DNA from 3 places in the Modestobacter sp. SYSU DS0904 genome. Region 3 is predicted to be linked to each of the others. Evidence: predicted binding sites of a transcription regulator. Region 3 holds the regulator's gene; each other region holds the start of a gene.
The links. The regulator LexA, encoded in region 3, represses DNA repair genes until DNA is damaged. The targets are predictions, from matches to a motif close to TCGAACANNTGTTCGA.
Positions count from the first base shown of each region.

Region 1: the regulator LexA is predicted to act here: its motif matches at 5,571-5,586, upstream of ACI79U_RS19675 (DUF6504 family protein).
Region 2: the regulator LexA is predicted to act here: its motif matches at 5,636-5,651, upstream of ACI79U_RS17195 (DUF222 domain-containing protein).

Region 1 covers NZ_JBJHAQ010000047.1:15,861-26,063, forward strand. The annotation lists gene ACI79U_RS19655 (hypothetical protein) at 58-327, opposite strand; gene ACI79U_RS19660 (hypothetical protein) at 539-745, shown strand; gene ACI79U_RS19665 (DNA polymerase III subunit alpha) at 830-4,567, opposite strand; gene ACI79U_RS19670 (SAV_6107 family HEPN domain-containing protein) at 4,612-5,154, opposite strand; gene ACI79U_RS19675 (DUF6504 family protein) at 5,154-5,477, opposite strand; gene ACI79U_RS19680 (YbaK/EbsC family protein) at 5,756-6,274, shown strand; gene ACI79U_RS19685 (GNAT family N-acetyltransferase) at 6,271-6,858, shown strand; gene ACI79U_RS19690 (phytoene desaturase family protein) at 6,855-8,516, shown strand; gene ACI79U_RS19695 (carotenoid biosynthesis protein) at 8,513-9,316, shown strand; gene ACI79U_RS19700 (glycosyltransferase) at 9,313-10,203, shown strand, end outside.
Region 2 covers NZ_JBJHAQ010000032.1:22,470-32,672, reverse strand. The annotation lists gene ACI79U_RS17225 (manganese catalase family protein) at 44-907, shown strand; gene ACI79U_RS17220 (hypothetical protein) at 1,006-1,326, shown strand; gene ACI79U_RS17215 (solute symporter family protein) at 1,551-3,164, opposite strand; gene ACI79U_RS17210 (DUF485 domain-containing protein) at 3,157-3,531, opposite strand; gene ACI79U_RS17205 (Rieske 2Fe-2S domain-containing protein) at 3,710-5,053, shown strand; gene ACI79U_RS17200 (universal stress protein) at 5,082-5,537, shown strand; gene ACI79U_RS17195 (DUF222 domain-containing protein) at 5,668-6,621, shown strand; gene ACI79U_RS17190 (HNH endonuclease) at 6,644-6,961, shown strand; gene ACI79U_RS17185 (HAD-IA family hydrolase) at 7,067-7,759, shown strand; gene ACI79U_RS17180 (sensor histidine kinase) at 7,873-9,054, shown strand; gene ACI79U_RS17175 (response regulator) at 9,051-9,773, shown strand; gene ACI79U_RS17170 (ABC transporter ATP-binding protein) at 9,919-10,203, shown strand, end outside.
Region 3 covers NZ_JBJHAQ010000023.1:16,113-26,315, reverse strand. The annotation lists gene miaA (tRNA (adenosine(37)-N6)-dimethylallyltransferase MiaA) at 1-441, shown strand, start outside; gene dapF (diaminopimelate epimerase) at 438-1,337, shown strand; gene ACI79U_RS14765 (hypothetical protein) at 1,341-1,541, opposite strand; gene ACI79U_RS14760 (MFS transporter) at 1,615-2,949, opposite strand; gene ACI79U_RS14755 (cupin domain-containing protein) at 3,142-3,501, shown strand; gene ACI79U_RS14750 (ArsR/SmtB family transcription factor) at 3,567-4,097, shown strand; gene hflX (GTPase HflX) at 4,180-5,673, shown strand; gene ACI79U_RS14740 (phosphatase PAP2 family protein) at 5,842-6,579, shown strand; gene ACI79U_RS14735 (hypothetical protein) at 6,551-7,615, shown strand; gene lexA (transcriptional repressor LexA) at 7,691-8,524, opposite strand; gene ACI79U_RS14725 (LysM peptidoglycan-binding domain-containing protein) at 8,771-9,319, shown strand; gene nrdR (transcriptional regulator NrdR) at 9,631-10,140, shown strand.

The DNA of each region.
Region 1 (10,203 bases), on a different contig from region 3:
GACGCTGCGCCCGGCTCGAGGGGGCGCCCACCCGCGGGTCGGCGCCCCCTCGCCAGATCAGTCGCCGGTCTCGGTGACCCCGAACATGAGCACGCGCCGCTGGACGTCGTAGTGGACCGTCTCGGTGTTGGCCAGCAGGTCCTGCAGGTTGTCGGCGTCGTCCGGGTCGAGGGTGAGGACCTCCTCCCAGGCGCCCTGGTCGAGCACGAGCTGCAACGTGTACGTGCCGGGCTTCCCCGGCTCGCCGGCAGTCCAGCTGAACTGGTAGTGGCTCAGCTGGCGGACCTGGATGGTGTTGTCGTTGACGGGCTGCGGGACCTCGGGCATGAGCTTGCCTCTCGACGATGGAATCGACCGGGCACCGAACCCGACCTGCGGACCGTGCTACCCGTCCGCCGCCGTCGCCACGCGCGGTGCGCGGTTCCTCGGGCCGCCGGCCGACGGGACCAGCGGGGCGCAGGTGACTGTTGGGGCAGGCGTCATCTCCGGTTCGCGCGCCTGCCGGGCGGCCGGCAGCGCCCTTCCCTACCGTCCCGCCATGCCGAGCTACCGACTGATGAACGGGTACGGGTACCCGACCGACACGTTCACCGCGGACTGCGACGAGACCGCCACGGTCTTCGCGATGTCCCGGGCGGAGGACTACCCGCGGCCCGAGCCCCGTTTCGGCGGCCGCCGCGACTTCCAGGTGCACCGCCAGGACGGCGAGCGCTGGCGCCTGCTGCGGGCCTGGGCGCCCGCCTGAGGAAAGACCCGGCGCGGCCCCACCGGCCCCACCGCAGGGACCCGCCGCGAGCGTGCGAGTGGCGGGGGGCGGTGGGGTCCTTCCTCAGTGCCCCGAGCTGCCGGGGCTGGAGTGCCACAGCTTCCGCGGCGGCGCGGCCGCTGCCCGGCGGGCCGCGGTCGCGGCGTCGTCGCCGGCCGGCTTGATGTCGGCGTAGGGCGACATCCGGAACCCGGTGGGGTGCACCAGCACCGGGCGCACCACCACCGGCCGCGAGCCGTGCGAGGCCGCCGCCCCGGCGATCGCCTGCTCGGTGTACTCCCCCGGCGCGGCCGTCAGCTCCGCCACCGCGGCCAGCCCGCCGGCCTCCCAGGCCTCGTGCAGCGCGGGGAGATCCCAGGCCCCGGTGGCGCGCAGCGAGACACCGCGCGGGCCGGTGCGCCGCAGCACCCCGCGGACCACCAGCAGCCACGAGTGGAAGACCGTGGCGGCGTAGGGGCCCTGGGCGTCCTCGAAGAAGGTCGAGTCCGCGCACCCAGTGCCGTCGTCGAGCGTCACGAACACCACCCGCCGGCCGGACCGGATCGGCGGGGTCTGGGTGGCCACCTTCACCCCGGCCACCAGCACCTCCGAGCCGCTCCGGCAGCCCAGCAGCTCCCCGGCCGGGACCGCCCCGAGCGCGGCGAGGAACGGCCGGTAGAAGTCGACGACGTGCCGGCTGGCGTCCAGCCCCAGCACCTCCAGCTCGGCGCGCACCCGCTCGGCGTCGGTGAACTCCGGCAGCCCGGAGGGGACGAAGTCCGGCAGTCCGTCGTCCCCGCCGTCACCGGCCGTCTCCTCGCTCCCGCCCGCCGTGCTCCCGCCCGCCGTGTTCCCGCCTGCCATGGCCTCCAGCCCGAACAGGTCGAGCCCCAGCTGGCCGGTGCTGCCGGCCTTCCGGCCGCTGCGGCTCCACCGGTCCAGCTCGCCGATCTGCAGCAGCAGGTCGCGGCGGGTCAGCTGCTGGCGCCGGCGGGCCGGGCGGCCGCCCTCGCTGTCGCGCACCCCGAAGCCGTAGACCGAGTCGAAGCCCCCGGCGAGGACCAGCCGCTCCACCACCGGCCGGGACACCCCCGCCCGGGTCCAGAAGTCGGCCAGCGAGCGGTACGGCTGCCCGGCGACGATCCGGCGCACCTCGTCGTCGTTGATGCCCTTGACGTCGGCCAGCGACAGCCGGATGCCGTACCGGCCCGGCGCGGGCATCGACGCCGGCATCCAGCCGGGGCGGGACCCCACCCGCTCCGGCTCCTCGCCCACCGGCTCGACCCGCTCGACCCGGTAGGTGCCGGCCGAGGCGTTCACGTCCAGCCCCAGCACCTGCACCCCGAAGTTGCGGGCGTCGTCGAGGATCAGCCGCTTGGGGTACATGCCCGGGTCGTGCGTGAGCACCCCGGCCAGGAACGCCGCGGTGTGGTGGGTCTTCAACCAGGCCGACTGGTAGGTGGGCAGCGCGAACGCCGCGGCGTGCGCCTTGCAGAACCCGAAGGAGCCGAAGGCGACCAGCACCTCCCACACCTGCTCGACCACCGCGACGGGGAACCCCTCGTCGAGGGCGCGCGGGGCGAACCAGGCCTTCACCTCCGGGTGGGCGTCGCGCTCCCCCAGGGCCCGGCGCACCTCGTCGGCCTCGGCCAGCGAGCAGCCGGTCATCGCCGCGACGATCATCAGCACCTGCTCGTGGAAGACCACCACCCCGGCGGTCTGCTCCAGCGCCGGCTTCAGCGCGGGGTGCAGGTACTCCGGGTCGCGCCAGCCGTTCCGGGCCAGCAGGAACGGGGTGACCATGTCGCTCTTCACCGGGCCCGGCCGGAACAGCGAGATGTCGATGATGAGGTCCTCGAAGGTGGTCGGTGCGAACTTGCCGACCAGCTCCCGCTGCCCGGGTGACTCGATCTGGAACATCCCCAGCGTCCGGGTGCTGCGGATCAGCTCGAAGGTGGTCGGGTCGTCGCGTGGGACGGCGTCGATGTCGACCTGCTGCCCGTCGACCCGGGCCACCTCGTCCATCGCGTGGGCGATCGCCGACTGCATCCGGATGCCCAGCAGGTCGAGCTTGAGCAGCCCGAGCTCCTCGACGTCGTCCTTGTCGAACTGGCTCATCGGGTAGCCGAGGTAGCTGCTCTCCACCGGGGTGCGGTCCAGCAGCGTGGCGTCGGACAGCAGCACCCCGCACGGGTGCAGGGCGATGTGCCGGGGCAGCCCGTCGAGCCGGGCGACCAGGTCGAAGAGCAGGTCGAGATCACCGCTGCCGCCGGATCGTCTCGACCCCAGCCGGCTGGCCCGCAGCTCCGGCAGGTCGCGCAGGGCCGCGTGCACCTGGTCGGCCCGGATGTGCGGGAACGCCTTGGCCACCACGTCGATCTCGGCCGGGGGCAGCCCGAGGGCCGCCCCGACGTCGCGGATGGCGTGCCGCACCCGGTAGGTGTCCATCATCGAGATGCAGCTGACCCGGTCGGCGCCGAAGCGCGCGATCACCGCGTCGTAGACCTCCATCCGCCGGGCGGACTCCACGTCGATGTCGATGTCGGGCAGCTGGTGGCGCAGCGGGGAGAGGAAGCGCTCCATCAGCAGGCCGTAGCGGATCGGGTCGACGTCGGAGATGCCCAGCAGGTAGGTGACCAGACTGCCGGCGCCCGAGCCCCGGGCCGCCGCCCGCACCCGCAGCTCCTTGATCAGGGTGACCACGTCGGCGACGGTGAGGAAGTACGAGGGGTAGCCGAGGGAGTCGATCACCGCCAGCTCCTCCTCCAGCCGCTCACGGACCGCGGCGGTGGGGGTCAACGCCCGCCGGCTGAAGCCGGCCTCGCACCGGGCGCGCAGCACCGCCGAGGGGCCCATCCCCCGCTCGGCGGCGGTGGTGACCACGTCGAGCTCGGGGTAGCGGACGCTGCCGATGCCCAGATCGGCGCGGACGTCGACGGCGCACTGCTCGGCGACCCGGGCCGTGGTCTCCAGCAGCCGCAGCGCGGCGTCGCGGTCGGGCCCGGCCAGCTCGGCGGCGAGCTCGGCCATCTCCTTGCCCGACTTCAGGTACCCCTCGGCGGTCCGCCGGTCGACGTGCCGCTCCCCCAGCGGGACCAGCCGGCGGGCGGCGTCCAGGACGTCGGCGGTGGGGGCGTCGAGCGCGTCGACGTAGCGCACCGCGTTGGTGAGCACCGCGGGCACGCCGGTCTCGGCCGCCAGCCGCAGCATCGCCTGGGCGCGGGCCCGGTCGCCCCGGCCGCGGTGGTGCACGACCTCGAGGACCAGCCGGGCCCCGTCGTCGCCACGGCCGAACACCGACCGCCAGGCGGCCAGCCGGGCGTGGGCGAGGTCGACGTCGCCGGCGGCCAGGGCCCGGCCCACCGACGAGTCGGGGCCCAGCACCGCCAGCAGACCGGGCGCGTGCTCCCCGGCCAGCGCCAGCGAGCTGACCGGCTCACCCCGGGTGCCCCCCAGGTGGGTGGCGCTGGTCAGCCGGCACAGCGAACGCCAGCCGGCGCCGTCGCGGGCCAGGAAGGTGACCCGGGGCAGCCGGGGGTCGACGGCGGCCCCGCCGCGGGCCGGCGACCGGCGGCCGGCGGGGTGGTGCGCCCGGCGCAGCTCCGCCGAGCGGACCCGCCCGGTCTCCCCCGGTTCACCGCCGGCGACGGGGTCGACGGCGAGGTCGACCCCGAACAGCGGCCGGATGCCGGCCGACCGGCAGGCCAGCGCGAACTTGACCGCGCCGTAGAGGCCGTCGCGGTCGGTCAGCGCGAGCGCCCCCATGCCGTGCTCGGCGGCCCGGGCCACCAGGTCGGCCGGGTGGTTGGCGCCGTGGCGCATCGAGCACCCGGAGGCGACGTGCAGGTGGACGAAGGGGTCGCCGCTCACGGGCGGGGCCGCCCGGCCGGCCGGCGGCCGTCACCCGGGCGGGTGCGCGCCGGCGCCGGTGGCGGGGTGCGGCTGATCGTCGACTCGACCACCCGCAGGAAGGTGGCGACGTCCCGGACCAGGTCGTCGGCCTCCCGCTCGGTGACCGCAGAGGACAGCCCGGCCTCGGCCGCGGCCCGCTTGCCCGCGCCGGCGGCGAAGAACGCCGCCCACTCGGCCAGCTCGGGTGCCACCTGGCTGATCAGCACCCACGCACTGCGCGGCCGGCGCCGGCCGCTCTCCGGCTGGGTGCGGGCGGCCAGCAGCGCCGCGGCACCGCGCAACGCGGCCAGGTGGGCGGTGGCGTACCGCCAGCCGGCCTCCGGTGCCGCCGCGGCCTCGGCGAGCCCGCGGTGGGCCTGGCCGAGCAGCTGCGCCGCGGCCACCGGCAGCGCCGGCGGCAACGGCAGCTGGCCCTGGACCGGGCGGTCCCGGCCGGAGCGGTCCGCGGACGGGGAGGACGGCGTGGTGGACACCGGGGTGAGGACCCGCGCGGCCATCAGTCGTGCACCCGCACGAGCAGCCACTGGTTGACCGTCGGCTCCCAGGACAGGTCGAACACCCCGGCGAAGCTCATCCGGGACCGGCCGGCCCGGACCGCCTCCACCCGCCACACCTGGCGGGTGGCCACCAGCTCCGCCGACGCACCACCCTGCCCGGTGCCGGTCTGCCACCAGGGGGAGGTCTCCACCCAGGAGTCGAGCAGCTCCCCCACCACGTACCGGGTCTCGCCGCGCCAGAACTGCGCCGGCCCCTCGGCTCCCCGCTCGACCTGGACCTCTTCACCGACGTGGCCACCGGCCCCGACGAGCACTCGGCTCATGACAGACTCCCGCACTCTCGCCCCCACCGGCCGCGCACCTGCCCGGCGGGGAAGCGCCCCGGAGGGCGCCGGACGGGGTGCACGATCCGGTGTTCGAACAGGTGTTCGAACACTGCTGAGTAGACCGGACCGGCCGGGGGGCGTCAAGCCGACGCGGGCGTGTCCCGACCGTGTCGTTACAGCCACTGCACTCTCCGCGGCCTGGAGTGGCCCGGGCCGCTCCGGGCGGTTGATCACCGGTGGCGCACGTCCGGCGTCGCGGTGGGAGGATCGCCGGCATGACCGCCGCGGAGGAGACCCCGCACCCACGGGTCGCCGAGGTCACCCGGCTGCTCCGCGCCGCCGGCGCCCCGGGCGAGGTGCGCGTGCTGCCCGACAGCGCCCGCACCGCAGCGGCCGCCGCCGCCGCGCTCGACGTCCCGGTCGGTGCGATCGCCAACAGCCTGGTGTTCGACGCCGGCGGGCAGCCGGTGCTGGTGCTGACCAGCGGCGCGCACCGGGTCGACGAGTCGCTGGTGGCCGGCCTGCTGGGCGTCTCCTCGCTCACCCGGGCGAGCCCGGCGTTCGTCCGCGAGCACACCGGCCAGGCCATCGGCGGGGTCGCCCCGATCGGGCACCCGGCACCGATCGGCACCCTGGTCGACGTCGAGCTGGCCCGGTACCCCACGGTGTGGGCCGCGGCCGGTCACCCGCACGCCGTCTTCCCCACCACCTACGACGAGCTGCTGCAGCTCACCGCCGGCACGGCCGCCGAGGTCGGCCCCGGGCCCGCGGTCCCCCAGGAGGCCCACCGATGACCGGCACCACCCCCGCCACCCGGGTCACCGAGATCCCGGCCGGCTGGCTGCGCGAGCACCTGCACGAGGCGCTGGCCGTCTACGGCGCGGCGATGGGCTACGGCGAGTCCGTCGTCGCCGGCCGCTACGGCTACGCCGTCCAGCACACCGAGCGCCCCGGCTTCCGGGCCGTCGGCGCGTTCGCCGAGGGGGCCCCCGGCGACGGCACCGAGCGGCTGGTCGGCTTCGGCTACGGCTACCTGGTCGAGCCGGGCCAGTGGTGGCACGACCAGGTGCGCAACGCGCTGGACCGGCGGACCGCGAAGCAGTGGCTGCCCGGCGCGTTCGAGGTGTGCGAGCTGCACGTGCTGCCCGACCACCAGAGCCGGGGCATCGGCCGCCAGCTGCTGCACGCGCTGGTGGCCGACCTGCCGCACCCGGCGGCGCTGCTGAGCACCCCGGACACCGACACCAAGGCCTTCCGGCTGTACCACGCCGACGGCTTCGTCGACCTGGCCCGCGGCTACCACTTCCCCGGCGACTCAAGGCCCTTCGCCATCCTGGGCGCCCGCCTCCCGCTCACCCCCACCGCCCGGAGGGCGTGATCAGCACCAGCCGCCCGGAGGGTCCGACCAGCACCGACAGCACCGTCGACGCCGTCGTCATCGGCTCCGGGCACAACGGCCTCGTCGCCGCCTGCCACCTGGCCCGCGCCGGCCTGCGGGTCGAGGTGGTCGAGCGGGACGAGGTGCTCGGCGGCGCGGTCTCCACCGTCGAGCGGTGGCCCGGCGTGCGGGTCGACCGGGGGTCCAGCGCGCACGTGATCATCCGGCACAGCGGCGTGGTCGAGGAGCTGGAGCTCGAGCGCTTCGGGCTGCGGTACGTCGACTGCGACCCCTGGGGCTTCGCCCCCGCACCCGCGCCCGGCGACCCCGGTCCTGACGGTCGCCCGCTGGTGTTCTCCGTCGACCTGGACGCCACCTGCGCCTCCATCGCGGCGGCCTGCGGGGAGGCCGACGCCGCGGCCTACCGCCGGTTCGTCGCGGTCTGGGGCCCGCGCAGCGCCGCCGTCGTCAAGGCCTTCGGCGACCGCCCGGCGATGAGCCGGCTGGTCCGGCACCTCTGGCCGGTCGGCGCGCCGCGGCGCGGCCAGCCGCGCACCCCGGGCGGGGAGATCGCCACCGACTTCCTCGGCTCCGGCGACGCGCTGCTGGACCGGTGGTTCACCAGCGAGCGGCTCAAGGCGGCGCTGGCCTGGTTCGGCGCCCAGTCCGGGCCGCCGATGTCCGAGCCGGGCACGGCCGCGATGGTCGCCTGGGTCGCCCTGCTGCACGACGTCCCGCCCGGGCACCCGGTGGGCGGCTCCGGCGGCCTCACCGAGGCGCTGGCCGCGCGGCTGGCCGCCGACGGTGGCCGGGTCACCCTCGGCGACGGCGCCGCCCGGCTGCTGGTCGACGACGGCCGGGTGACCGGCGTGCAGACCGAGTCCGGCCGGCGGATCCGGGCCGGCACCGTCGTCGCCGCCTGCCACGTGCTGACCACCAAGGCCCTCGCCGGGGACGACGCACCCCCGGCGCTGACCACCGCCGAACCGCCGGTGGGCAACGGGTTCGGCCTGGTGCTGCGCGCGCAGACCAACGCCCTCCCCCGCTACCCCGGCGCGGGCGACGAGGCGTTGCAGGGACTGCAACTGCTGTGCACCGACCGGGCCCAGCTCGCCCGCGCGCACGGTGACTGGCTGGCCGGCGAGCTGCCCCGGGAGCCGGTGCCGCTGGCGATGTCGTTCTCCGCGAGCGACCCGAGCCTGGCCCCGCCCGGGCAGCACGTGGTCACCATCTGGGGTCAGTGGTACCCCTACACGCTCGCCGACGGGTCGGACTGGGACACCATCGCCGACGCCGCCGCCCAGCAGCTGATCGCCGCGGTGGACCGGTACGCGCCGGGGTTCGCCGACTCGGTACAGCGGCTGTACGTGCAGACCCCGCTGGCCCTGGAACGGGAGCTGGGTCTGCTGCGCGGCAACGTGATGCACGTGGAGATGGGGCTGGCCAGCATGTTCGGCTTCCGCCCCACCCCCGCGCTCTCCGGGCACCGGGTGCCGGGGCTGGCCGGGCTCTACCTCGCCGGCGCGTCCACCCACCCCGGCGGTGGGGTCTCCGGCAACTCCGGGCGCACCGCCGCCCGGGTGGTGCTCGCCGACCGACGGCCGGCCGCCCGCCTGCGCACCCTCGCCGGCGAGCGGCTGCGGAGCGCCCGGCGGTGACCGGCACGGTCACCGAGCGGCGCCCGGTCGCCGGGCGGGCGCCGGCCGCCTGGCTGCCCTGGGCGCTGGCGGTCGGCGTCGTCGCCACCGCGATCGCCTACCCGCTCACCGAGGGCGGCGCCCGGGACACGGTCAGCTGGACGATCGTGCTGCTGGGCACGGGGGTCACGGTCAGCGCGGCGACGGTGAGCCGCGGCTGGCGCACCGGGCTGGGGGTGCTGGTGCTCGTCGGCGCCGTGGCGGTGCTGTTCGAGGCGCTCGGGCTGGCCACCGGCTTCCCCTACGGCGAGTACGCCTACAGCGACGTCCTGGGGCCCACGCTGCTCGGGGTGCCGTTCCTGGTGCCGCTGGCCTGGCTGATGATGGCCTGGCCCAGCTGGGTGCTGGCCGCGTGGCTGACCCGCCCGCTCCGGCGTCCCCGCGTGGCCCGGGTGCTGGTGGCCGCCTACGTCTTCGCCGCCTGGGACGTCGTCCTGGACCCGCAGCTGGTGCAGGCCGGCTACTGGCGCTGGGCGCACCCGGAACCGGGCCTGCCCGGGATCGACACCGTGCCGCTGACCAACCTGGGCGGCTGGCTGCTGGCCGGGCTGGTGCTGATGACGCTGCTGGACCTGCTGGTCACCCGCACCGCGCGCCCCCGCCGCACCCGGGACGCCCCGCCGATGCTGGTGCTGGCCTGGATGACCCTGGGCGGGGCGCTGGCGCACGCCGGGTGGCTCGACCTCCCCGGCTCTGCGCTCTGGGGGCTGCTGCTGGCGCTGCCGGTGCTCGCCGCGGTGGCCGTGCGGGCGCGCCGATGAGCCGGCTTGTCCGGGTCTGCGCCGGCCTCTCCGTGCTCGGCGCGGTGCACGCCGCGGTCAACACCCGGCTGTTGCGCCGCCCGCCCGCTGCCCCGCCGTCCCTGACCCGGCGGGTCACCGTGGTGCTGCCGGTCCGCGACGAGGCCGACCAGGTCGGCGACTGCCTGGCCGCGGTGCTCGACCAGCGCGGCGTGCCGCACCTGGCGGTCGTGGTGGTGGACGACGGGTCGACCGACGGCACCGCCGAGCGCATCCCCGCCGACGACCGGATCACCCTGCTCCGCGCGACCCCGCCCGCGCCGGGCTGGCTGGGCAAGCCGAACGCCTGCGCGCAGGGCGCGGCGGCCGCCGGCGACGCCGACGTGCTGGTCTTCCTCGACGCCGACGTCCGGCTGATGCCCGACGCGATCGCGGCCGCCGTCGCGCTGCTCGACGAGGCGTGGCTGGACCTGGTCTCCCCCTGGCCCCGGCAGCTGGCCGGCAGCGCCGCCGAGCGGTTGGTGCAGCCGCTCCAGCAGTGGCTGTGGGCCACCCTGCTGCCGCTGCGCGCGGCGGAGCGGTCCCCACGGCCGTCGCTGGCGGCGGCCAACGGGCAGTTCCTGGTGGTCCGGCGGTCCGCCTACGACCGGGCCGGTGGGCACGCGGCGGTGCGCGGCGAGGTGATCGAGGACGTCGCCCTGCTGCGCGCGGTGAAGTCGGCCGGCGGCCGCGGCGTCGTCGTCGACGGGTCGACGCTGGCCGCCTGCCGGATGTACCGCGGCTGGCCGGAGGTCCGTGCCGGGTACGCCAAGTCGCTCTGGTCGGCCGTCGGCGGACGGCCGGTGGCCGCCGTGGCCGCCGCCGCCGGGCTGACCGCGGTGTGGCTGGTCCCGCCGCTGGCCGCGCTC
Region 2 (10,203 bases), on a different contig from region 3:
GAACGGGGCGGCACGGCGAACGGCTCGACCAGAGGAGAGGCCCGTGTTCACGCACACCCACGCCCTGCAGTACGAGGCCAAGCCCGACGGCCCGGACCCGGATTTCGCGCGCAAGCTGCAGGAGATCCTCGGTGGCCAGTGGGGCGAGATGACCGTTGCCATGCAGTACCTGCTGCAGGGCTGGAACTGCCGGCTGCCCGGCAAGTACAAGGACATGCTCCTGGCGATCGGCACCGAGGAGCTGGCCCACGTCGAGATGATCGTGACGATGATCGACCGGCTGCTGGACCACGTCCCGCTGAAGCCCGACGCCTCGGACCGCAGCAAGGAGGCGGCCGCCGGCTACGGGCAGCACAACCCGCAGCACGCGATCGTCAACGGCGCGGGCGCGTACTACCGGGACAGCATGGGCCTGCCCTGGAGCGGTGGGTACGTGACCGCCAGCGGCAACCTGATGGCGGACTTCCACTACAACGCCACCGCTGAGATGCAGGGTCGGCTGCAGGCGGCGCGCCTGTTCAACATGACCGACGACCACGGCGTCAAGGACATGCTGCGGTTCAACCTGGCCCGCGACCACATGCACCAGATGCAGTGGCTGGCCGCCATCGAGGAGCTCAAGTCCGACGGCATCGAGGGCATCCCGGTCCCCGAGGCCTTCCCGATGGACGAGGAGCTGCCCGAGTTCGCCTACACGTTCATCGACGCCTCCGACGGTGCCGAGGCCGCCAACGGCCGCTGGGCCAACGGGCCGGCGCTGGACGGCACGGACAACCAGCTGCGGGCGGCGCCCATCGCCGCCAACGCCGACGCGCCGATCCTCCCGCCGGGCGACCCGCGGCTGTACCCGACGCCGCAGACGAAGATGAACACCCTCATCCAGAAGGCGAAGGACGCCCTCAAGTAAGGCGTCCCCTCGCGCCGCCGCCGTGCCGGCGCCCCGACCCGCCCCCGGGCGGAGCGGGACGCCGGCGCGGCGGGCGCCCGACCTGCTGGAGGTCCCCCGTGCACCTGTCCGTCTCCACCCCGCACCTGACCGACCTGCACCTGCCGGCCGTCCGCCTCCCCGCGCTCCGCGTCCCCGCCCGGGTGACCGCCGCCTCGGCGCTGCTGACGGTCGTCTACCTCACCGCCCTGGCCGTCGCGGTCACCGCCCCGGCCGAGCAGGCCCTCGCCGGCGGCGTCGTGCTCGCCGGGCTGGTCAGCCGCTGGGCGGTCCGCCGGCGGCGGTCGGTGACCGCGGCGGTCCCCGTCGCCACGGACGCCGTCGACACCGTGCTGGCGTCGCCCGCGCTCGTCGAGGAACCGGCCCGCGCCACCGCCTGAGCCGGGACCGGACGCACCCCCGTCCCACCGGCGTCCGCGCCGCCGGCCCGGGACGACACGAGGCCCGCCCCCTGCCGGGGACGGGCCTCGTGGTAGCGCAACGTGCTGGAACGGCCCTCCTGCAGGGTCCCGCCGCGAGCCTGCGAGCGGTGGGTCAGGCCTCGCTGCAGGGCCCCATGGCGAGCCTGCGAGTCATGGGGGGCAGCGAGGTCCTTCCACCTTCTTCAGTGCGCGACCGCCTTCTCCGCGCCGATGCCGGTCAGGGACCGGACCTCGAGCTCGGCGTACTTGTCGACGTCCGGCTTCTCCTTGGAGAGCTTGGTGCCCAGCCAGCCGAGGAAGAACGACAGCGGGATGGAGACCAGCCCCGGGTTGCGCAGCGGGAACCACGCGATGTCGAAGTTCGAGAACATCGCCGTCTCCGACCCCGACACGACCGGCGAGAAGATGATCAGGCCGATGCAGACGATCAGCCCGCCGTAGATCGACCACAGCGCGCCCTGGGTGGTGAAGTTCTTCCAGAACAGCGTGTAGAGGATGGTCGGCAGGTTGGCCGAGGCCGCCACCGCGAAGGCCAGGGCCACCAGGAAGGCGATGTTGATCCCGGCCTGCAGCGCCAGGATGCCCAGCCCGATGGAGACCGCGCCGATGACGACGGCGGTGATCCGGGCGACCCGGACCTCGGCGTTCGCCTCCACCTGGCCCTTCTTGAGCACCGAGGCGTAGACGTCGTGGGCGAAGGACGCCGAGGCGGTGATCGTCAGGCCGGCGACGACCGCGAGGATCGTGGCGAAGGCGACGCCGGCGATGATGCCCAGCAGCACCGTGCCACCGAGCTCGAACGCCAGCAGCGGAGCCGCCGCGTTGACCCCACCCGGAGCGGCGAGGATCTCCTCGGATCCCACCAGGGCACCGGCGCCGTAGCCGATCACCAGGCTGAACAGGTAGAAGGCGCCGATCAGCCAGATGGCCCAGACGACGGACTTCCGGGCGTCCTTGGCGGTCGGCACGGTGTAGAAGCGCATCAGCACGTGCGGCAGCCCGGCGGTGCCGAGCACCAGGGCCAGCGCCAGGCTGATGAAGTCCAGCCGGGTGGCGTTCGACAGCCCGTACTGGGCGCCGGGCTCCAGGACCTGCTGGCCCTCCGACGCGACCGCCCCACCGAGCAGCGAGGAGAGGTTGAAGCCGTACTCGGCGAGCACCCAGATCGTCATGACCAGGGCGCCGGCGATGAGCAGCGTGGCCTTGATCATCTGCACGTAGGTGGTGCCGCGCATGCCACCGACCAGCACGTAGAAGATCATCAGCGCGCCGACGACGACCACGACCAGGGCCTCGGCAGCGGCGCCGCTCACCCCGAGCAGCAGGGCGACCAGGCCACCGGCACCGGCCATCTGGGCGAGCAGGTAGAACAGCGACACGAAGAGCGTGGAGATGGCGGCCGCGGTGCGCACCGGGCCCTGCCGCATCCGGAACGCCAGCACGTCGGCCATGGTGAAGCGCGCCGTGTTGCGCATCAGCTCGGCGACCAGCAGCAGCGCCACCAGCCAGGCGACCAGGAAGCCGATCGAGTACAGGAAGCCGTCGTAGCCGTAGATGGCGATCGCCCCGGCGATGCCGAGGAACGAGGCCGCCGACAGGTAGTCACCGGCGATGGCCAGACCGTTCTGGGTGCCGGTGATGTTGCGGCCGGCGGCGTAGTAGTCGGCGGCGCTCTTGTTGGTGCGGCTGGCCCGGAACGTGATGAACAGCGTCACCAGCACGAAGGCGCCGAAGATCGAGATGTTGATCGCCGGCTCGCCGATCGTCACGCCTTCGGCGGCGAACACGTCAGCCACGGGTGGACTCCTCACTGCGCGGGGCGGCGAACTCGTGCGCCTCGAGGCGGGTCCGCATCTCGTCGGAGATGGGGTCGGTGTTCTTGCTGGCGTGCCGGACGTAGAGCTGGGTGATGAGGAACGTGCTCACGAACTGGCCGAGGCCGAGCAGCAGGCCGAGGTTCACGTTCCCGAAGACCTCGGTCGCCATGAAGTCGCCGGCGTAGGTGGAGAGCAGGACGAAGAGCAGGTACCAGGCCAGGAAGGCCACCGTCATGGGGACGGCGAAACCGCGGAACCGGCGCCGGAGCTCGCTGAACTCCGGCGAGTCCTGGGCCTGGCGGTACTCCTCCGCGGTCAGCAACCTGCGGTCGTTCGGTGTGGTCACGGCACACCTCTCTGTGCGTCGCCTGAGTCGTGATCGCGGTCACCATAGGCGGCGCACCCGGCACATGGGGAAGATCACGGGCGACACGTTGCAGAAAAGTTGCGAGAACGTCCGGATCCGTCGCAGAACTCCACCCAGGGGCAACGCCGGGGTAACCCACCCCTGCTGACATGGGCACATGGCGTTCTCCTGGGCTGGCGGCACGCGGGGCACGGGCGCACGGACGGCGCCGGGAACGGCCGGAGGAGGCACCGGCTGGTACCCGGTGGCCCGCTCGGCCGACGTCGGGACGACGCCGGTGCCGGTGGGCGCGGGCGGCCAGCCGTTCGTCGTCGTCCGGCTGGCGCCCGACGCGGAGGTGACCGCCGTCGGCGCCCGCTGCCCGCACCGGCTGGTGCCGCTGACCACCGCGACCGTCGTCGACGGCCGACTGCAGTGCGGGTACCACGGCTGGCAGTTCAACGCCGAGGGCCGCTGCACCCGCATCCCCGCGCTGGGCCCGCACGGCGCGCCCCCGCCGCGCGCCGACCTGCCGGTGCCGTGGGCGGTGGAGGAGCGCGACGGCTGGGTGTGGCTGGCACCCGACCGCACGCCGGTCACCCGGCCGCCGCGGGCCGGCGGTTCCCACCCGGCACCCGACCCGGAGCAGGTGCCCGAGCTGCCCGAGCCGGCCGGTCCGGTGTTCGGCAACCTCGACCCGGCGCTGGAGCACGCCTGGCACCCGGTGGCGCTGGCCGGCGAACTGCGGGAGGGCGGGTACGTCCAGGTGCGGCTGCTCGGCCGGAACTGGACCGTGCGCCGGCAGGGCGGGGCACTGGACGCCGATCCGCCGGCATGGGGCGTGACCGAGCGGCTCGGGCTGATCTGGCTGGCCCCCGACGAGCCGCGGGACCGGCCGCTGCCGGTGCCCGAGGCCGACGACCCGCGGTACAGCGCCGCCTGGCTGACCCCGGCCCGGACCTCGGCGCCGGCCGGTCCGCTGATCGACGCCTTCGTCGACGTCGCCCACGTGCCGTTCGTGCACGCCACGGCCGCCGGCCTGGACGCAGAGGTGCCCGACCAGCCGGTCGCCCGGGAGCCGGGCGGGTTCTGCAGCAGGCAGGAACGGGCCGTCGAGGACGGCGTGCTGCAGGCCACCTACGTCCACCGGGCCCCGTTCCAGCTGCTGCTGCGGCTGACCCCGCCCGACGGCGCGGGGACCACCGTCCTCACGCTGCTGCAGCCGGAGGACGCCGACTCGACCCGGGTCTTCACCTGCCTGTTCCTCGCCGGCGCCGACGGGCAGCCGGTACCCGCGGAGGTGGTGGCGGCCGAGGTGGCCGCCGAGCAGGCCGCGCTGACCGAGGACCTCCGCCTGGTGGCGGGCACGACCGCCACCGGCCTGCCCCTGCTGCTGCGCGACGAGCTGCACGTGCGCTCCGACCGGCTGGGGGTGGCGCTGCGCCGGGCCCTGGCCGACTTCGCCGCCGAGTGCGCGGCCCTGGACCGGACCACCGAGCTGCAGCATCGCGCCAGCGCCTGACCCCCGGCCGGTGCGCTTGGATGGCGCCGTGACCGCAGCCGGGCCGTTCGAGCGCGGGACCGACGGTCCGCGGGTGATCCTGGTCGGCATCGACGGGTCGCCGACGTCGCTGCGGGCCGCGTCCTACGCCGCGGGGCTCGCCCGGCGACAGCGGTCGAAGCTGGTCGCGGTGTTCGTGACCGAGGCGGCACCGTCGATGGCCGGCTGGGTGCCGAGCGCGCAGGCACTCGTGCGGGAGGCGGCGGCGGAGGTGGACGCCGAGCTGCGGGCGGAGCTGGGGCTGGCGGCCGAGCAGCTCGGGGTCGAGGCGGAGTACCGCACCGCCAGCGGCGACCCGGTCGCCGAGCTGACCCGGATCGCCGACCAGGTGCTGGCCGACGCGGTCGTCGTCGGCGCCTCGGAACAGGCCGGCCACCGGGTGGTCGGCTCGGTCGCGGTGCGACTGGTCCGCCTGGGCCGCTGGCCGGTGACGGTCGTCCCGTGACGGAGCTGGGAGCGGCGTGTCAATCCCCCAGCCTCATCTGTGGACGAGCGCCTGACCTGCGGTTTCGACTGGATCTACGAGCCATATCCAGCTAGAATTCGAACACACATTCGAATGGCGGGAGGTGTCCGTGAGTCAGTTGTCGACGCTGGACGCCGATCCGGATGTGCTTGCGCCGAACGTGGTCGCCGAGCTGCCTTCCGATGACCTGGAGCGCCTGCTCGGGTCGGGGTTGGCCTCGGCGCTGGACTCGTTGGCCTGCGATGACCTGAAGTCGCTGTTCGGGCCGCAGGTGCTGGGCCGGTTGCGGGGGTTGCTGGTCGCGCAGAACCGGTTGGCCGCCGAGGTGGCGCGCACGGTGCGGGAGTGCGAGCTGACCCAGGCCGCGGAGGTCGACGGGCTGAAGTCGATGCGGTCGTGGCTGGTCGGGCATGGGTTGCTGGCCGCCCCGGAGGCCGAGCGGGTGGTGCGCACCGGTCGGTTGGGCGAGCGGTTGCCGGCGCTGAGCGCCGCCGCGGCGGCGGGGGCGGTGACGGCGGGGAAGCTGGCCGAGGCCGCCCGGCGGCTGACCCCCGCGCGGCTGACGTCGGCGCAGGAGCAGGGGCATGACCTGGCCGAGGTCGATGACGCGTTGGCGCTCGCGGCGGCCACCCAGACCCACGAGGGCTTCGTCGGGGTGGTCACGCGGTACGTGGCCGGGGTCGACCCGGACGGACCGGAGCCCGACCCGACCGAGGGGCGGCGGCTGTGGACGTCGAAGAACGCCGACGGGCTGGCCTTCGGTGGTCAGCTGGATGCGGTGGCGGGGGAGAAGTTCACCGCGGCGCTGGAGTCGATCGTGCAGGCCGACCGCCCGAAGGGCGACCTGCGGACCCGGTCCCAGCAGCAGGCCGACGCGCTGGCGCAGCTGTGCGACAACCAGCTCGCGGCGGGGAACCTGCCGACGCTGCGCACGCACAAGCCGCACGTGGTCGTCACCCTCGATGCCGAGGACCTGGTCGACCCCGCCACCGGAGCAGCCGCGGCGACCACCGGCTCCGGGCAGCTGCTCTCCGCGGCGGGGGGCCCGCTGGCTGGCCTGTGACGGGAGCATCTCCCGGATCGTGATGGGCCCCGACGGCGTGCCGCTCGATCTCGGTCGGGACCACCGGGTGGTCACCCCCGGCCTGCGGCGGGCCGTCGAGCGGCGGGACAAGAGCTGCGTGTTCGCCGGGTGTGGGGCGCCCACCTGGTGGTGCGACGTGCACCACCTCATCCACTGGATCCACGGCGGCGAGACCTCGTTGGAGAACTCAGCGCTGCTGTGCGAACGGCACCACACCAAGGTCCACCACGGCTTCCGCGTCGAGCGACAACCCGACGGCCGATGGCGCACCTGGCGACCCGACGGCACCGAGATCCTCATCGGACCCCTGCTCAGCTGACGCGGCCCCTCACCCGACGCCGGGTCTCACCTCGTGCCGCGCCCCACGGCTGCGTGCCCCTGCCCGCGGCTGCATGGCGCTGTGTGCGGCTGCGAGGATCGCCGCGTGCCCGAGCCGACGACCGTCCCCTCGCTCGGCCTCAGCGCCCTGACCGGGCGCACGTTCGACGCCGTCCTGTTCGACATGGACGGCACGTTGATCGACTCGATGAGCGGCGCGCTGGCTGCCTGGGCCACCTGGGCACGCGAGCACGACGTCGACCCGGCCGTGCTCACCGAGCTGGGCATGGGCGGCCGCCCGGCGGTGCAGGTGATCGGGCAGCTGCTGGCCGCCGAGCGGGTCGCCGACGCCCTGGCCCGCATCGAGCACCTGGAAACCGAAGCGGCCGCGGACGGCATCGCCGTGCTGCCCGGCACCGTCGACGCGCTGACCGCCCTGCCGCCGGAGCGCGTCGCGATCGTGACCTCGTGCACCCGCACCCTGCTGGCCGCCCGGCTGGCCGGCTCGGGGCTGCCCCGGCCGCGGGAGATCGTGACCTTCGACGACGTCGAGCAGGGCAAAGCCGCCCCTGACCCGTTCCTGCTCGGCGCCCGCCGGCTCGGGTTCGACCCGGCCCGCTGCCTGGCGGTCGAGGACGCGCCCGCCGGGCTGGCGTCGGCCCGCGCCGCCGGGTGCACGACCCTGGCCGTCGGCGACACCCACCGGCCCGACGAGCTCGTGGCGGACGCGCACGCACCCGACCTGTCACACGTGCGGTTCGCCGTGACCGCCGACGGCATCACCGTCCGGGCGGCCTGACGCCCACCACGCGGGACGGCCGCCGCACGGCGTCGGCCTCCACCCCCGGGTGGACGCGCCGCTCACCCCGCAGGACGACGACGGCACGCCGTCCCCTGCCTACTGTCGCCACCATGGACTCCACGGCCCTCGAGCGCCTCGCAGCCTGGCTGCGCCGGCACCCGTTCGCCGTCGACAGCGCGCTCGCGGCGCTCTTCTTCCTGTTCACCACCGTGCTCGGCGCGGGGTACGCCGGCGACGCGGGGCTCTTCCTCAGCTTCCTGCTGAGCATCCCGCTGGCCTGGCGCCGCCGGGCACCGGTGCCGGCTGCCACGGCCGTCGTCGTCCTGAGCCTGCTGCAGCTGATCACCTACACCGCCGACCTGCTGCCCGCGAACTTCGCCGCGCTGGTGATGGTCTACGCGCTGGCCGCCTACGGCCCCCGCTGGGCCTCCAAGGCCGGCCTGGCCACCGGCCTGGTCGGTGGGGTGCTCGCCGCCTTCACCTACTACACCGGCCCGTACGACCCGGCGTCCCTGATGGTCAGCTCCGGTGCGATCGGCGTCTCGGTGGTCGCCGCCTGGGCGCTGGGCGACCTGCGCCGCGCGCGCGTGCTGCGGATGGCCGGCCTGGAGGAGCGCGCCCGGCTGCTGGAACTGGAGCACGAGCAGGAGATGCGGCTGGCGGCCCAGGCCGAGCGGGCCCGGATCGCCCGGGAGATGCACGACGTCGTCGCCCACTCGCTGTCGGTGGTGATCGCCCAGGCCGACGGCGGCCGCTACGCCGGTCAGGCCGACCCGGCGGCCGCCACCGAGGCGCTGGAGCAGATCTCGGCGACCGGCCGCCAGGCGCTCACCGACATGCGCAAGCTCCTCGGCGTGCTGCGCGAGGGCGACGGTCAGGAGTTCGCCCCCCAGCCCGACGTCGCGGCGATCGACGACCTGGTCGCCGACGTCGCCGCCAGCGGGCTGGACGTCGACCTGCTGGTGGAGGGCTCGGCACAGCCGATGCCGGCCGGCGCGCAGCTGGCCGCCTACCGGATCGTGCAGGAGTCGCTGACCAACGTGCTCAAGCACGCCGGCCCGGCCGGCAAGGCGTGGGTGCGGCTGCACTGGCGACCGGACTCCCTGGAGCTGTCGGTGCTGGACGACGGCCGGGGCGCCGCCGCGGCGATCGCCGTCTCCGACGGCGAGGGGCAGGGCCTGCTGGGCATGCGCGAGCGCGCCGAGCTGCACGGTGGCCGGCTGACCGCCGGTCCCCGACACGGCGGGGGGTTCGGCGTGCACGCCGTCCTGCCCTACCGTTTCGCTCGATGAGCAGCGCATCTCCCGCCGACCCCGTCCGCGTCGTCCTCGTCGACGACCAGCAACTGGTCCGCGCCGGCTTCCGGATGGTGATCGACTCCCAGCCCGACCTCACGGTGGTGGGCGAGGCCGGCGACGGCGCAGCGGCCGTGGAGCTGCTGCGGTCGACGCCGGCCGACGTCGTGCTGATGGACATCCGCATGCCCGGCACGGACGGGATCACGGCGACCCAGCAGGTGACCGCCCTCCCCGACCCACCCCGGGTGGTCGTGCTGACCACCTTCGACCTCGACGAGTACGTGATGTCGGCGATCGGCGCCGGGGCCAGCGGCTTCCTGCTCAAGGACGCACCGCCGGAGGAGATGCTCGCCGCGGTCCGCACCGTGCACGCCGGCGACTCGGTGATCGCGGCCAGCTCGACCCGGCGGCTGCTGCAGCACGTCGCGCCGATGCTGCGCGGGACCGGCTCGGCGGGCACCGCCCAGCCGCACGACGACCGGGCGCTGGCGGAGCTGACCCCGCGGGAGAAGGAGGTGCTGGTGCTGATGGCCTACGGCGCCACCAACACCGAGGTCGCCGCGCAGCTGTTCGTCAGCGAGGCGACGGTGAAGACGCACGTCGGCCGGGTGCTGTCCAAGACCGGCAGCCGGGACCGGGTGCAGGCTGTCGTGCTGGCCTACCGCAGCGGCCTGGTCGCCCCCGCTGACCTGCTCCGCGACGCCCCCGCCTGAGCCCATCAGCCCGCGGGATGACACCGGGTCCTCCTGCGGGGGCAGCAGCGCACCCGCGGAGACCAGCCCCGGCGGCGACGCGGGAGGAGACCTCCGGACGAGAACGTGGTCATCGTCAACGACCGCGTCCGTCCGGAGGCCCGAAGTGTCCGTTCCCGTCCTGTCCGTCCCCGGCGAGCCGCCGGCGGCCGGCTACTCCGCCGCCGCCCGCGCCCGCGGGCTGCGCAAGACCTACGGCGCCGGCGAGACCGCGGTGCACGCACTCGCCGGTGTCGACGTCGACTTCGAGCGCGGCGCGTTCTCCGCGATCATGGGCCCCTCGGGCTCGGGCAAGTCGACGCTCATGCACTGCCTCGCCGGGCTCGACGCCGCCACCGACGGCCAGGTCTGGCTGGGCGACACCGAGCTGACCAGCCTGCGCGACGAGCAG
Region 3 (10,203 bases):
GTGGTGCGCGCCCTGGAGGTCATCGAGCTCACCGGGCAGCCGTTCACCGCCCGGCTGCCCGATCCCCGCCCCCGCTACCCGTCGGTCACCATCGGCCTGGACCGGGCCCCCGAGGACCTCGACGACCGGGTCGCCCGCCGGGTGGACGCGATGTGGGCCGCCGGGTTCGTCGCGGAGGTCGAGGCGCTGGACGCCGACGGGCTGCGGGAGGGCCCCACCGCCTCCCGCGCGCTGGGGTACGCGCAGGTGCTGCAGCAGTTCGACGGCGGGCTCACGCCCACCGAGGCGCGGGAGCGCACGGTCACCACCACCCGGCGGTTCGTCCGCCGCCAGCGATCCTGGTTCCGCCGCGACCCGGCGACGGCCTGGTTCGACGCCGCCCGGGCCGACCTGGCCGACGCGGTGGCCACGGCGATCACCGACCGTACGATCGGGCGGTGATCGACAACGCTGGTCCCCGGGTCCTCCTCGGCCACGGCACGGAGAACGACTTCGTCGTCCTGCCCGACCCCGACGGCTCGGTGTGGCCCGCGGACCGGCTGGACCCCGAGCTGGTCCGCCGGCTCTGCGACCGGCGCGCGGGTCTGGGCGGCGACGGCGTGCTGCGGGTGGTGCCCAGCCGGCACGTGCCCGACGCGGCTGCCGTGCTCGGCGAGGCGCTGCCGCAGTGCGAGTGGTTCATGGACCACCGCAACGCCGACGGGTCGTACGCCGAGATGTGCGGCAACGGCATCCGGCTCTTCCTGCACGTGCTGCTCGCCGAGGGCCTGCTGGACCGGGCGGTGGCCGAGGCCGGCGTCCTGGTCGGCACCCGCGGCGGGCCGCGCCGGGTGGGCGCCCGGCCGGACGGCGGCTACTGGGTGGACATGGGCCCGGCCCGGGTGCTCGGCCGCAGCGCCGCCCGCATCGGCCGCGCCGAGTTCCCCGGCCTGGGCGTCTCCATGGGCAACCCGCACCTGGCCGCACTGACCGACGCCCCGGTCGACACCCTGGACCTCACCGTCCTGCCCGGCGTGGACGCCGACTTCTTCCCCGACGGGGTGAACGTGGAGGTGGTCAACGTGCTGGCCGCCGAGGACGCCCCCGGCGGGACGAGCGCGCACATCCGGCTGCGGGTGCACGAGCGCGGGGTGGGGGAGACCCGGTCGTGCGGCACCGGGGCCTGCGCCGCGGCCTACGCCGCCCTGGAAGCCGGTGGCCGGACCGCCGGGACGGTCACGGTGGACGTCCCGGGCGGCCGGCTGACGGTGGAGTTCGACGGGACGACGACGGTGCTCGCCGGCCCCGCCGTCGTCGTCGCCACCGGGGTGCTCACCCCGGAGTGGCTGGCCGGCTGACGGTCAGGGCCGGTCCGGCTCGTCGGCCCGGGTCTCCGGGTCGTCCGTCGGCGCCTCGGGCTTGTCGGCCGGCCCGACGTTGCCGGTGCCCCGCGGCGCACCGCGACCGGTGTCCTGGTCCGCGCCGCCGAGCGGGTTGCGCGGTGGGTCGAGGCCCGCGGGGTCGCGGCCGGGGTCGTCGAGTTCCTCGTTCGGGCTGGTCATCGTCGTCCTCCCTGACAGGGGTGCTCGGTGCGGATGCGGTCCACGGCGGCCTACCCGGTGCCCGCCGGACCAATCAGCCGGCCCGCCCCGGGTCGCTGCCCGCGGTGGGGGTCCGGGCCTCGGGCAGCGCGGTGGCGACGACCGGGTGCGCCGCCGGGGCCGGTGCGTGGGTGTCGAGCTCGTCGGGGAAGTCGCGCAGCCGCCGCAGCGGGCTGGCCACCACCCAGCCGGCGGCGAGCAGCTGGCCGGCCGTGGCGATCCACAGCGTCGGGAGCACTCCCAGCCAGGTGCCGAGCACGCCACCGAGCAGACCGCCCAGCGGCATGGTGCCGAAGACGAGGAACCGCACAGAGGCGTTCATCCGACCGAGCAGGGCCGGCGGGCAGAGCCGCTGCCGGAAGCTCACCTGGGTCACGTTGTAGACCACGACCGCCCAGCTGAAGCCCAGCTGGCCGAGCGTCAGCAGCACCAGCGGTGCGCCGAGGGCGGCCAGCGGGGTGAGCGCGGTGAACGGCAGCGCCACCAGGATGGCCAGCGGGATCGCCCGGCCCTCGCCCACCCGCCGGGCGAACCGCGCCGCCGTCGCCGCGCCGGCCAGGCCGCCCACCGCGCCGGCGGAGAAGACCAGGCCCACCGTGCTCTCCGACAGCCGGAGCTCGCGCAGCGCGAACAGCACCAGCAGCGTCGTCGTGATCGACGAGAACAGGTTCGACGTCGCGGTGCAGGCGACGATCCGGCGCAGCAGCGGCTGCCGGACGACGAAGGACAGGCCCTCGCCGATCTCCGCGCGCAGCGACCGGCGGCCGGCCCGGTCGGGCACCACGTCCGGCCGCTGGATGCGCCCGAGGAGGAGCGCCGACACCAGGAACGACGCCGCGTCCAGGACGACGAGCAACGGGGCGCCCGTCACCCGCAGCAGCCCGCCGGTGATGCCGGGCCCGGCGACCTGGGCCACCGCCCGGCTGGCCTCCAGCTTCCCGTTGCCGTCGACGAGCTGGTCCCGGTCGACGAGCGCGGGCAGGTAGCTCTGGTAGGCGACGTCGAAGAAGACCGTGGCCGTGCCGGTGAGTGCGGCGACGACGAACAGCTGGCCCAGGGTCAGCGCGTCGAGCAGGTAGGCCAGCGGCAGCGTGCCCAGCACCACCGCCCGCACCAGGTCGGCGGTCACCAGCACCCGCTTGCGCCGCCAGCGGTCCACCCACGCGCCGGCCGGCAGCCCGATCAGCAGGAAGGCCGCGGTCTCCAGCGCGGTGAGGAACCCCATCTCCAGCGGCGTCGCGTCGAGCAGGGAGACCGCCAGTACGGGCAGGGCCAGCAGGGTGACCTGGGTGCCGACCTGGCTGACGGTCTCGGCGGCCCAGAGCCGGCGGAAGTCGTGGTGCCGCAGCAGGCTCCGGTCGCTGGTCACCGGGCGAGCCTGGGTCGGCGATTGGGAGATGTCAATCAGTGGCTGGCGCGTCGTCCCCGGTGTCCCTAGGGTCTCCTCATGTCCCGGACCGGGCCGCCCAGAGCGAGTCGCGCCGCCGCCGAGGCGGTGCCGGTCCCCGGCCGCGGCTACGTCCTGGGGCCGGACGAGGGCGTTCCCGGCCGGAGCGCTGACGTGAAGTGCTCGAACGAGTCCACGGGCGGCAGCCTGGCCGTGTACCGGACGGTGCTCGACGGCCAGGGTCCACCGCCGCACCGGCACACCCACGAGGACGAGACGATCCTCGTGCTGGCGGGCACCGTGGCGGCCGACTGCGGGGACGACACGTTCACCGGCGGCCCGGGCAGCACGCTCTTCCTCCCGCGGGGGCTGACCCACACCTTCCGCTCCGTCGGCGGCCCGGCGACCTTCCTCTTCATCGTCACCCCGGGCCACTTCATCGTCACCCCGGGCCACCTCGACATGTTCTTCCGCGCCCAGGAGTCGGTCACGAGCCGGGACGAGATGATCGACCTGGTCGGCCGGTTCTTCTGAACCGGCCCGTTCCAGGGGTCCAGGACGCAGGCCCGCTGTCGGTCGGGGCGCCTAGGCTGCCCGGGGTGAGCGAGCGGGAGTGGCCGGCGCGGATCTCCGGCGCCCGCCGCCCGGCCACCGACGCGGAGGCCCGGGCCCTCGCCTCCGCCGTCCGGCTCCGGATCCTGCGGCTGTGCCTGCACGAGGCGCTGACCAACAAGGAGATCGCCGCCCGGCTGGACCGTAACCCGGCCACCGTGCTGCACCACGTGCGCACCCTGGTCGACACCGGGTTCCTGGCCGCCGAACAGGTGCGCCGTGGCAACCGGGGCGCCCGGGAGGTGCCCTACCGGGCCACCGGGAAGAGCTGGCTGATGGACGGCCCCGGCGCCGCGGCGTCGGGGTCGGACGTGTCGCTCGCCGCCTTCCTGGCGGAGGTGGCCGCGGTGGGGGAGGAGCACCTGGAGAGCACCCGGATGGGGTTGCGGCTGGGGTCGGAGGCGATGGCGGAGCTCCGCGCCCGGCTGTACGGGCTGCTGGACGAGTACGCCCGCCGGCCGGCGGACCCGGCGGGGGAGCGGTGGTCGCTCTACCTCGGGATGCATCCGGAGCCCTGAGGCGTTGTACCCGACGATGACGACAGAGTCGATGCAGACAACTCACTCGCCCCGCACCGAGGGGCGTGCCACGCTTGACCCGATGACGACAGCCCAGAACCGCCTCGACGAGGCCGAAGCCCGGGTGGACAAGGCGGCGCGTGCGCGTGCCAAGGACCCGGGCCCCGCGGCGACCACCCCCTGGGACGCTCCCGACGACACGACCGGCTCCTACATCAAGGAGGAGCGCGGCGCCCTCCGTCGGGTCGCCGGGCTCTCCACCGAGCTCGCCGACGTCACCGAGGTCGAGTACCGCCAGCTCCGGCTGGAGCGCGTCGTGCTGGTCGGCGTGTGGACCGAGGGCACGGTCGCGGACGCCCAGCGCTCGCTGGCCGAGCTGGCCGCGCTCGCCGAGACCGCCGGCTCGCAGGTCCTCGACGCGCTGATGCAGCGTCGGGACAAGCCCGACCCGGCGACCTACGTGGGCTCGGGCAAGGCCGCCGAGCTGCGGGACATCGTCGCCGCCACCGGCGCGGACACGGTGATCTGCGACGGGGAGCTCGCCCCCGGCCAGCTCAACCAGCTGGAGAAGATCCTCAAGGTCAAGGTGGTCGACCGGACCGCGCTGATCCTGGACATCTTCGCCCAGCACGCCACCAGCCGGGAGGGCAAGGCGCAGGTCGAGCTCGCCCAGATGCAGTACATGCTGCCGCGACTGCGCGGCTGGGGTGAGTCGCTGAGCCGGCAGGCCGGTGGTCGCGTCGCCGGCGGTGGCGGCATCGGCACCCGTGGTCCGGGTGAGACGAAGATCGAGACCGACCGCCGCCGGATCCGCGCCCGGGTGAGCAAGCTGCGCAAGGAGATCGCCGGCATGGCGACCGCGCGCACCACCCAGCGCAACTCCCGCGACCGGAACGCCACGCCCAGCGTGGCGATCGCCGGCTACACCAACGCCGGCAAGTCCAGCCTGCTCAACCAGCTCACCGACGCCGGCGTGCTGGTCCAGGACTCGCTGTTCGCCACCCTGGACCCGACGGTCCGCCGGGCGCAGACCCCGGAGGGCCGTGAGTTCACGATGACCGACACCGTCGGTTTCGTGCGCCACCTGCCCCACCAGCTCGTCGACGCCTTCCGGTCGACGCTGGAGGAGGTCGCCGCCGCCGACCTGCTGCTGCACGTGGTCGACGGCGCCGACCCCGACCCGCTGGGCCAGATCGACGCGGTGCACATCGTGCTGCAGGAGATCGACGCCCGGGCGGTGCCCGAGCTGATCGTGGTCAACAAGGTGGACGCGATGAGCGAGGACGACGTCCTCGCGCTGCGTCAGGCGCTGCCCGGTGCGGCCTGGGTCTCGGCCCGCACCGGTGAGGGCATCGAGGCGCTGCGCGACGTGATCGCTCAGCGGCTCCCGCACCCGCACATCGACGTCGACGTCCTGGTGCCCTACGACCGGGGTGACCTGGTCGCCCGGGTGCACCGGGACGGCGAGGTGCTCGAGGAGCGCCACGAGGCGGACGGCACCCGGCTCACCGCCCGGGTCGACGACGGCCTCGCCGCGGCGCTCGACGGGTTCGACACCCCCGTCGCCGGCGGCTGACCACCGGGACCCGGTGGCACCGTCCTCCCGGGTGGCCGGTCGGCGGACGTCGTCGGGCGGCCCCGGGATCACGGCCCAGCACTGCGCGGCGCGACCTCGTCCGGTCGCGCCGCGCAGTGCGCTGCCGGGACGGTCACGGCCAGGTCACGGTGCCGGTACCGTGACGCCGTGGCGAGCGGAGCGGTGCGGGTGACGGGGAGCGCCGCCGGTGGCCCCGGCTCCCCGGCCCGGCCGGTGGTCGGCGTCGGCCGGCCGCCGTGGTGGCTGGTGCTCGTCTCCGCGCTCGTCGCGGCCGGCGTCACCGTCGACCTGCTCGCCGGTGGCCGGCTGGAACGGCTGGACGTGGCGGTCTCCGAGCAGGTCGGGTCCTGGGGTCTGCGCGACTCCGCCGCCTACTGGCCGGTGTGGGTGTTCACCCAGGCCGGCGGGCGGGTCACCATCCTGCTGGTGCTCAGCGCGCTGGTGGGCTGGCTGTTCTGGCGCCACCGCACGGCGGCCCCGCTGGTCCGTGTGCTGCTGGCCCTGGTGCTGCTCACCGTGGCGGTCTACGCGTTCAAGTGGGGCACCGGGCGCACGGCCCCGGCCTATCCGGGCTCCTACTTCCACCGGGGCGGCGAGAGCTACCCGTCCGGGCACGTGGCCAACGCCGTGCTGATGTGGGGGGTGGCCCGCTGGCAGGTCGTCCAGTACGGCCTGCCCGCCCGGCTGCAGCGCGCGGCCTGGCTGCTCAGCGTGCTGGGGCCGTTGGCGACAGGAGTGGCCATGGTGGCGTTGAACTTCCACTGGGTCACCGATGCAGTCGTGGGAGCGGCCGTCGGCATCGTCCTCTTGGGCGTGGTTCATGCACTCGACGCATTCGTGGTGTCACGCTGGGTCCGTGCCAGAGTGGGCCGGCCGCACGCGTAGCCGCGCCGGCCGCCGTTGCCTGGCGGACGGGGCGCTCCTCGCCGTGCCGGTGGCGGTCCTGCTCGCGTTCTTGCCGGCGTCTGCGGCGCTCGCCGAGGGGGCCGCGCCGAGCACGCGCTGCACCATCACCGACCCGCGGCTGCCGGAGATCTCCGGCCTGGCCAGCGCGGGGGAGACGCTGCTGGCGATGAACGACGGCGGCGACCGGGCCGAGGTGTTCATCCTGGACGCCGCGTGCGCCGTCGCCGAGGTCCGGTCGGGGAGCGTCGACCCCTACGACCCCGAGGACCTGGCCCTGGGCGCGGACGGCACGTTGTGGCTGGCCGACATCGGGGACAACAACGCCGCCCGGGAGACCGTCGCGCTGATCGGGCTGCGCCCCGACGGCAGCACCACGCTGACCAGGCTGACCTACCCCGACGGGGCCCACGACGCCGAGGCGCTCCTGCTGGCCCCCGACGGCACGCCCTACCTCGTCACCAAGGAGGTGCTCGGCTCCTCCGGTGTGTACCGCCCCGATGCGCCGCTCGCCGACGGCGCCACGGTGTCGATGACCCGGGTGGTCGGGCTGGGCTTCACCCTGACCGGCACGCCGGGCGGGCCGGTCGGCCGGGCGGGGCAGTTGCTGGTGACCGGGGGAGCGGTCTCGGCCGACGGCCAGCGGATCGCGCTGCGCACGTACACCGACGCCTACGTCTGGACGCTGACCGGTTCCGATGTGGCCGGTGCCCTCTCCGGCGCGCCGGTCCGGATCGCGCTCCCGGAGTCCCCGCAGGGCGAGGCGATCGCCTTCGCGGCGAACAACCGTGACCTGCTGGTCGTCAGTGAGGGGCTGCCTGCGCAGGTGGCACTGGTCCCCGTGCCCGGTGAACCGGCTCCAGGCAGCCTGGCCGAGGCGGCGCCCAGCGCCGGGCCGGCCGGCGAGCTGGTGACCGCGGCCCGGGGAGTGCCCCCGGTCACGGCCGGCATCATCGCGGCCGGTGTCGCCACCGTGTTCGTCTGGATCGGCGGGAAGGTCCGCCGCCGGCGGGAGTGACCCGGCCGCCGGCGGGAGTGACCCGGCCGGTGGCGGGAGGGGCGCGCCCGTCCCGCCGCCGGCCGGATGCCGGGGTCAGACCCGGCGCAGCACCGTCACGACCCGGCCGAGGACGGTCGCGTCGTCGCCGGGGATCGGTGCGTAGGCCGGGTTGTGCGGCAGCAGCCACACGTGGCCGTCGCGTCGCTTGTAGGTCTTGACGGTCGCCTCGCCGTCGATCATCGCCGCGACGATCTCGCCGTTCTCGGCGGTGGGCTGCTGGCGGACCACGACCCAGTCGCCGTCGCAGATCGCGGCCTCGATCATCGAGTCGCCGGCGACCTTGAGCATGAAGAGCGTCCCCTCGCCGACCAGCTCGCGGGGCAGCGGGAAGACCTCCTCGACCGCCTGCTCCGCCAGCACCGGGCCACCTGCGGCGATGCGGCCGACCAGCGGCACGTAGGTGGGCGCCGGAACGCCCGCCTCGTCGACGCCGCTGGCGGAACCGGCCGCGGCGAGCCCCTCGACCCCGGCGCCGGTGCCGACCGTCGTCCCCTGCTCACCCGGCAGTCGCACGTCCAGCGCGCGCGGCCGGTTCGGGTCGCGGCGCAACCAGCCCTTGCGCTGCAGCACCGACAGCTGGTGGGCGACCGAGGAGGCGGAGGAGAGGCCGACCGCCTCGCCGATCTCGCGGACCGAGGGCGGGTAGCCCCGGCGCTCGATGGAGTCGCGGATGACCTCGAGCACCCGGCGCTGCCGCTGGGTCAGCCCGTCGCCGGCCTCCCCGCGGTCGGGGAACTCGCGGACGGCCGCACCGCCGGTGCTCTCCGCGGACTCCGCCGCAGCCGGCCCGGCCGCGCGCTTGCGCCGACTGGACCCCTGCCGACTGGACTCCTTGCGCTCGTCCGCCGTCCGGCCGTCGACCGCCATCTGTCCTCCTCGTCCGGCTGCGCACGCAGCTGCCCGGTGGCGTCGCCCCCGGGAGGGGGGCGGGCGCCGTCGTGGTCTCCCTCCGCACGGTAGCGGCTCCAGCGCGTCTGTTCAAACACCTGTTCGAATCCGCGCCGTGTCGGAGTCCTCCTGTCGGTGGGATGCGGTAGACATCGCACAGACGTTCGAATCGAACAGGCGTTCGAGACGGTGCCCGAGGGGGCGTCCGTCGGAAGGAGTGCACCGATGGTCATCGCCGAGTCCCGGAGTGGGAGCGCCGCCGCGCCCGCGCCGTCCCGCCCGTCCCTGCGCCTGGTGCCGCCGCCCGCGGCCGGGTGGGTGCCCGGGGGAGAGGTCGGGCCCCGCCTGGGGCGGCGCCCGTCGGTGCGTCCGGGCGGGCGGCCGGTGGCCTCCTCCGGGGTCGCGGACGTGCGGCTGGTCCGGGGTGGTGGCTGCTGGCCCGCTCGCACCGCCGCCTCGCTCCCCCCGGGGCAGCGCGAGGAGCCGCTGCCGCTGCGGCTCACCCGCCGTGGCCGGCGCGTGGTGGCGGCGCTCTCGGTGGCGATCGGTCTGGTGGTGGCGGCGGGCACGCTCGCGGTCGTCGTCGACGCCGAGCCCGCGCTGCGGCTGGCCGGCGCCAGCACGGTCGTGGTCCAGCCCGGCGACACCCTGTGGTCGATCGCCGGGAACGTGGCGCCGGACGAGGACCGGCGCGCGGTGGTCGACGCGATCCTCGACCACAACGGCCTGGACGACGTGGTGCTGCAGCCCGGCCAGGTGCTCGAGCTGCCCTGACCTGCGCCTCGGCCTCCCGAGGGACCTCGGGATGGGGCGGATGGGTGCTCGAGCGGCAGGCGGGTCAGGTGCGGAACACGACACGCGCGGCAGGGCTTGCACACCAGTAGGGGTGGCCGTACGGTTCCACCACAACATCTAGTGCTTACACGGATGTAAGTCGTCCACAGCCGTTCCACACGTTCTCCCCGGCGCATCCACCGGATGTCCCCCGAGCAGTCCACAGGAACGGTCCACGGGCCGGGTGTCCCACGGTGTCACAGCACCGCGGTGATCCCGGCCGCGACACCTCGGGAGGAGGTGGACCGGCAATGCGTTGCCCCTTCTGCCACAACCCCGACAGCCGCGTCATCGACTCCCGGGAGACCGATGAGGGCGCGACCACCCGCCGGCGGCGTTCGTGCCCCGGCTGCGGACGGCGGTTCACCACCGTCGAGGAGGCCGTGCTCGCCGTGGTGAAGCGCAGCGGCGTCAGCGAGCCGTTCGCCCGCGGGAAGGTGATCGCCGGTGTCCGGCGCGCATGCCAGGGTCGGCCCGTCGACGAGCACCAGCTGGCGCTGCTGGCCCAGCAGGTGGAGGACGCCGTCCGGGCCACCGGTTGCGCCGAGATCCCCAGCCACGAGGTGGGCCTGGCGATCCTGGGTCCGCTGCGCGACCTGGACGAGGTCGCGTACCTGCGCTTCGCCAGCGTCTACCGGAGCTTCAGCTCGGCCGCGGACTTCGAGAAGGAGATCGCCGAGCTGCGCGCCGCCGTGAACGCCCGCGCCGGTGGGTCACCCGCCGGCGACGACGGACCGCCGGGCGCGCCCGCCGGGTCCTGAGCCCGCCGGCCCCAGAACTGTCACACCCCTCGACTACACAGGTCTCGACGAGGAGACCGCACC